2 regions of the Kosakonia calanthes genome follow, and region 2 is predicted to be linked to the other one. Evidence: riboswitches for the same ligand, from Rfam matches in the RefSeq annotation. Region 2 holds a riboswitch; the other holds the start of a gene.
The links. A riboswitch is a leader RNA that binds a small molecule or an ion and turns the genes downstream of it on or off. The one in region 2 is predicted to bind thiamine pyrophosphate.

Region 1 (3,411 bases), 2.2 Mb from region 2:
AACCGGTCCCCGCCAGCCGCCCATGGTTATACAGCGTCTGCATATTTCGCAGTACCGCAGGCGGACGGTTATTGTCGATCATCACGCGGTCGACATAATCGTGGCCAGGCAGATAAAGCTGATCGGCGGGAAGGGTCATGCAACGGTGTTGTAGTAGGCTTTCGGCGTCTTTGCCAAGCAACTGCACAATATCAGTCATAGCTATGCTCCCGTAAGCTTCGCGCGAGGCGAATTGGATTATCCTTACCCATCCTTGCGATGGGCAAAAATAAGCCTGGTACCGTGACGCGAGATTTTCCACCGCCGCCCTTTTTTTCAGCATTATCTGCTGGCACGTTTCGGATCCTGATTTACCACCATTGATGGAAGTGGTGAACCGGGCCGATGCCGTGCCCCACTTCCAGCGAATCGGCCTGTGCCAGCGCGGCGGTCAGCCAGTTTTTCGCCTCCACAATGGTTGAATTCCAGTCGGCATGACGCGGTCGCAGCGCCGCCAGCGCGGCAGAGAGTGTGCAGCCGGTTCCGTGGGTATTTTTCGTATTTATCCGTGGGGCGGTGAAGCGCTGCGCGCCGTCACGGGTGAACAGCCAGTCCGGGCTTTCGGCATCGTCTAAATGACCGCCTTTCATCAACACCGCTTCGCAACCGAGCGCCAGCAGCGCTTTGCCCTGGGCATGCATTTCGTGTTCATTATGGGCGTGAGGCGCATCGAGCAGCGCGGCGGCTTCCGGCAAGTTAGGCGTAATAAGTGAAACTTGCGGCAGTAAATGCTGGCGCAGCGCCACGACCGCGGACGGCGATAACAGCGGGTCACCGCTTTTGGCGAGCATCACCGTGTCCAGCACCACATTGCGCACCTGGTAGCGACGCAACCGCTCGGCGACGGCTTCCACAATATCCGTTTCCGCCAGCATGCCGATTTTGGTGGTGTCGATGCGCACATCGCTCAGCACGGAATCAAGCTGGGCGGCGACAAAATCCGGCTCAATGCGGTAAACCGACTGCACACCGCGCGTGTTTTGCGCCACCAGCGCGGTGATCACCGAACAGCCATACGCGCCGAGGGCTGAAAACGTTTTTAGATCCGCCTGAATACCCGCGCCGCCGCTGGGATCGGTGCCAGCAATGGTTAATGCGTTGATCCGTTTCATACGCGAACCTCCCCACCCAATGCATACAACGCGTCGAGAAACGCCGGGACAAAACTGCCCGGCCCCTGGCTTTGCGCCACCGCCAGGCTGCCCGCTTGCGCCATAAATGCACAGGCCGCAGCGACATTGACCAGCCTGTCGCCAGGCAATGCACAGCTTGCGGCAACGACGGCAGAGAGCGCGCAGCCGGTGCCGACCACGCGCGTCATCAGCACATGCCCGCCGGTGACCATCAATGTCCGCGAACCGTCAGTGATGTAATCCACTTCTCCGGTGACCGCGACAACCGCCCCGGTTTGCCGCGCCAGTTTTTGCGCGGCTGGCAGCGCAGTACTGGCGGTATCGGTGGTGTCAACGCCGCGCCCACCGGCAGGCATTCCGGCAAGGGCGAGGATTTCAGAGGCGTTAGCGCGAATGGCGGCAGGGTGCCGCGCCAGAAGCTGCTGGCAGAATTCCGAACGGAAGGTCAGCGCGCCAACGGCGACGGGATCGAGTGTCCAGGGTTTATGCACCGCATTCGCGCTGTCGACCGCCGCCTGCATGGCATCCGCGCGTTCGCGGGTGAGCGTGCCGACATTGATCAATAGCGCATCTGCGATGGCGCTGAATTGCCGGGCTTCGTCACGCTCAATCACCATCGCAGGCGAAGCGCCGAGCGCCAGCAATACGTTGGCGGTAAAGGTTTGTACGACGTCGTTCGTCATACAGTGTACGAGGGGGGAAAGATGGCGAAATTGCTGTAACGCGTGTGCGGTTTGCACACGATCAAGCAGGTCAGGTTGCATGATGTCGCTCCTGCCCGGCGTGAAGAAGGGATGCCGGGCGGGCATCTGACTTCCCTACGCTGGCATTATCCAGATCAGGTGGTACGGGTATTTCTCAGCCTTCACAAAGAAGGGCACCCCGAGTCATTTAAAATCAATAAGTTGTCATTAACATTTTATTGACCGGCAATCAGGATAATGCCGGTCAGAAGCGTTGTAAACGGGCTTTTCTCACGCCCCGGCGCAATAAACCCCGTTATCAACACGTGAAATTAATGGCAGAGTTGCGTCACTTCAGCCTCAGAAAGCCCGGTCATTTTCATAACGGTCTGGCTATCAAGCCCGTTTTGCAGCATGGTGCGGGCAATTTTCAGTGCCTCCTGCTGTCGGCCTTGTTCGAGACCTTGTTCAAGACCTTGCTCGAGACCTTGTTCAAGACCTTGCTCGAGGCCCTGTTTGAGGCCTTGTTTGAGTCCTTGGCTAATACCTTTTTGTTCAAGCTGTTGCGCGATGGTCATCAGTTCGTCCTTATATTGCGGCACCCGCTGCGCCAGTTGACGTATAAAACCTTCGGCATCGGGCGTTTCACCGACATACACCAGGTAGTTTATCAACGAAACCAATTGCTGTCCCGTTATGTACTCAGCCAACAGAATTTCAGTCAACCTGTCCAATAATTCGTCAACATCCCGCTGTTGAATGTGTTTTTGCAGCAGGGTCAGTGCCGCCATACTACGGTGGTTCATGATTTCATCATCAGGAATCATTGTTACATCAACTAACGGAAAATGGCTGCTGTAAAGCGTTTGCGCGGTGGAAGGATCATGAAACATATCAAGCCAATTAGTTGAATAGGGATAAGGGCTACGTTTACCGGTATAAAACAATACCGGAATGACCAGCGGCAGCTTTTCATGCCCTGCATCCAGATGCCGCTGCATCGCGGCTAGTGCATAACGAATCAAACGAAAAGCCATTTCGCTGTCTGGCGTCGACTGATGCTCAATCAGTACTTGAATATACCCGTCACCACGCGTTGTTTTCAGGCTATAAAGCACATCACTGTAAAGCGCGCGCAAGCTTTCATCGACAAAGCTTCCCGGTGCCAGTTGCAGCGTATTTAAATCGCAAATGGCAAGCAGCCTTTCCGGTAGATGCAGCCCCAGGAAATCACGGGCGATATCCGGGTGCGTCAGAAATTGTTTGAACACGGCATCATGCGGCATTGAAGTGACGCCACTTCCTTTCTTTTTAGACATCGCTCTCTTCCTGCTCATTAATGGTTCGAATCACTAAATGCGCCCAGAGATTACGTACGAGGCCACTGCCGGACAATACGCGAACAAGTAGTTACAGCGACATAGTGGACCATTATCAGAATACGTTCAGGTGCTGCCCATCCACTATTTTCACTCCTCAAGGATAAGTGCTGCTCCGTTTCGCGGGTTTTTCATAAGCGTTGTGTTGACTACCCTTAGCGAACACACAACGCATTA
Region 2 (3,411 bases):
CTTTGCTCATGCGCTGGCTTAACAGCACCAAACCCAGGCAGCAGATCATCTGGATCAACGCCAGCATCGCCGCGCGCGCCGGATCAAAGTCAAAACTCAATGCCTGGTAAATCGCCAGCTCGATGGTGGTGGCTTGCGGCCCACCGCCCAGCGACAGCACGGTGGCGAAACTGGCAAAACAGAGCATAAAAATGAGGGCCGCAACGGGAGGAATTTGGCGGCGCAGCCACGGCCATTCGACAAAGCGGAAGAACGCCCAGCCGCGCATACCGAGTTGTGCCGCCAACTGGCGCTGCTCGCCGGGGATTTGCTCAAGGGATTGCAACAGCAGGCGCGAAGCCATCGGCAGGTTAAAAAAGACGTGCGCCAGCAAAATGCCCTGTAAACCGTAGGGCGAGAATGTCCACTCAAGCCCGATGTATTGGCAAAGTGCGGCAAGCCAGCCCTGGCGGCCATAAACGCTGAGAATACCGAACACCGCGACCAGCACCGGCAGGATCAGCGTCATTGCGCACAGGCGCAGCAGCATCAGGCGGCCGGGAAAACGGCGGCGATAGAGTGCGCGAGCGAGGAAAACCGCCGGTACGACAGAGAGCAGGGCAGAGAGAAACGCCTGCCAGAAGGAGAAACGCACCACATGCCACAGGTAGCTGTCCTGTAAAAAGTCGGACATCCCGGTTTGCGGCGCGTTTTGCCACAGCGCGAAAAAGGCCGCCAGCGCCACCGCCACCATCACGGTGGCGGCGGTGAGGCCAGGAAGCAGCCAGCCGGCAATCAGCGGCTGACGGCGCGTTGCCATGTATTAATCCATGTTGCGCGTTGGCTGGCGACATCCTGCGGGGTGAATTCAAGGGAAGTTTGTGGTTTCACCAGTTGATCAAAGCCCGCAGGCAGCGTCACGTTACTGACCGGGTACATCCAGTTACCGGTGGGAATGGTGCTCTGGAAAGACGGGGAAATCATAAACTTGAGGAATTTCTCCGCCAGTTCCGGCTGTTTACTGGCAGCGGTGCGGGCGGCCACTTCCACCTGCAAATAGTGGCCTTCGCTGAAATCCGCCGCCGCGTAGTTATCTTTCTTCTCTTCGATGATGTGGTACGCCGGAGAGGTGGTGTAGCTCAGCACCAAATCGCTTTCCCCTTTCAGGAACAGACCGTAGGCTTCACTCCAGCCTTTGGTGACGGTGACTGTTTTCGCGGCGAGCTTCTGCCAGGCTTCCGGCGCTTTATCGCCGTAGACTTTTTGCATCCACAGCAGCAGACCCAGCCCCGGCGTACTGGTGCGCGGATCTTCATAGATAACTCGCCATTTCTGTGGGCTTTCGACCAGTTCTTTCAGGCTTTTTGGCGGATTTTTCAGTTTGTTTTTATCGTAGACAAAGGCGAACCAGCCGTAATCGAAGGGCACGAAAGTCTCATCTTTCCAGCCGCCAGGGACGTTGACCGTGTCAGTGGCGACGCCGCTTTTGGCGAACAGTTTGGTCTGTGTGGCGGCGTCCAGCAGGTTGTTATCCAGCCCGAGCACCACGTCAGCTTTGCTGTTTTTGCCTTCCATTCGCAGGCGATTGAGCAGCGAGACACCATCTTCCAGCGCCACGAATTTCAGTTCACAGTTGCAGTCGGCTTCAAAGGCTTTTTTTACCGCAGGGCCAGGACCCCAATCGGCGGCAAAGGAGTCGTAGGTGTAGACGGTCAGAACAGGTTTCGCAAAGACAGGCGCTGCGAACAGCAGCAGGAATGGCAGAGATTTTTTTAACACTTTGCACCTCAAAATGGGTGGCAAAGGATTTTGAGCGAGAGCCTCAAATCCCTTCGCCGGCGTTATCCGGATCAGGTTCGACGGGTATTTTCTCAGCACACGCTTATGGCGCAGCACCCCGTTGAGAACGCCGCTATTGTAATGATTTGGTAAAAAATTCGAAAGCTTTAAGGATCGGGCGGCGCAAACCAGGCGGATTTAAAGTCAAACCAGCCCAGCGTGTTCATGCGCAGGCCGCGCATGGTGCGTTGCCCCTGAATGCGCAGCCAGTGGTGGATCAGCGGCACAATGGCTTTGCTGGCCAGCAACTGCTGCGACCAGACAGCAAGATTCATCTCCCCGGCGCGCCAGGTTGCGGCATCGGCCTGCCAGTCGAGAGGAATACAATGTTGCAACAAAGGCACTTCATACAGATTGGCGAACACCGAGAAATCGAGCGGCAGGGTGAAGTTCGCGCTGTTGAGCCAGATATCGCTGCTGGCTTCGCCGCGGTGCCACTCATCGTAATCCACTTCCTGAATGATCAGTTTCACACCGTGTTCCGCCAGCAAGGTGCTCATGGTGTCGGCAATGGCCTGGTGCTCGTTATGTTCGCGGTAGAAAGTGAGCGTCAGCGTTTCCAGCCCGGCGGGCTTTTCACCGCTGCCGGGGCGCGCATGGTGCCAGCGCGGCAACAAACCATAGGCCGGGAACCAGTAGCGCTGATTATGCTCGCTGGCGTGCCACAGCAAATTGGTCGGCGAGAGGATTTGGCTGACCCATTCTCTGACCGCCGGGTTCGCTCCCCGGCTGGATCGCGCGTCGAACAGCAGGTAATAACACCCCTCTTCGAGGCGGCTTTCCACCGCTTTTTCCCCCTCGGTTGGGCCTTCCAGCGTCAGGCCGCAGGTCGGTTCATCGGCAAGATCCGGCAGCACCCAGACATTGACCTCATCGATCAACGCGCGAAAACCAAAGTAATCTTCAAAGGCGTGAATTTTGAGTTGATTGCTGGTATTGCGCGTCACGGCGTAAGGCCCGGTGCCAATGGGCTGGCTGGCGAAATTTGCCAGCGTGCTCCATTCCTGCGGCAAAATCATCGACGGCACATGGCCCATCAACCACGGTAGCCAGTTGTCCGGCTGTGAAAGATGAATGTCCAGCGTCCACGCCGTTGGGGAGATGATGTCGCGGATGTGCGAGTAAAGCGGCAGAGCGGTGGCGCGTTGTAATGAGGCAATCACATCGCGCATTTCCAGTTCGCGGCCATTGTGAAAATGGATGCCGGGGCGTAAATAAAAACGCCAATGTAAAGGGGAAATCGCTTTCCAGTGATGGGCGATATCCGCTTCGAGTTCCCCATTTTCCTCATTTATACGCGTTAAGGTACTGAAGATTTGCCGCGCCATATGCGTTTCGGAACGGCGTAATGGCGTACCGGGAAGCAGGTTGCGCAGCGGGCGGTAATAGAGTACGCGCAGAATATGCCGCCCCTGGCGAAAACTTCTGCCGAGATGCGAGACCAGCATCTGGCGCACGGCGGTTTTATCCCCCACCAGTTGCACCAGTTGATCGATGCGATCCTGCTCCAGTAAATCTTCGGCGCGCTGTTGCTGAAGCGCGAGACCCGTATAAAGGAAGCTCAGGCGTGAGCGTTTGCCGCGCCCGGCTTCG

Region 1: linked by a shared signal. The riboswitch ahead of thiM (hydroxyethylthiazole kinase) and the one ahead of thiB (thiamine ABC transporter substrate binding subunit) in region 2 are both predicted to bind thiamine pyrophosphate.

The regions. Positions count from the first base shown of each region.
Region 1 is NZ_CP151800.1:1,708,338-1,711,748, reverse strand. Features, by position in the region: gene fbaB (class I fructose-bisphosphate aldolase) at 1-199, opposite strand, end outside; gene thiD (bifunctional hydroxymethylpyrimidine kinase/phosphomethylpyrimidine kinase) at 351-1,151, opposite strand; gene thiM (hydroxyethylthiazole kinase) at 1,148-1,936, opposite strand; TPP riboswitch at 1,971-2,067, opposite strand; gene AAEY27_RS07980 (Rpn family recombination-promoting nuclease/putative transposase) at 2,188-3,174, opposite strand.
Region 2 is NZ_CP151800.1:3,909,963-3,913,373, reverse strand. Features, by position in the region: gene thiP (thiamine/thiamine pyrophosphate ABC transporter permease ThiP) at 1-799, opposite strand, end outside; gene thiB (thiamine ABC transporter substrate binding subunit) at 775-1,758, opposite strand; TPP riboswitch at 1,789-1,889, opposite strand; gene sgrR (HTH-type transcriptional regulator SgrR) at 1,926-3,411, opposite strand, start outside.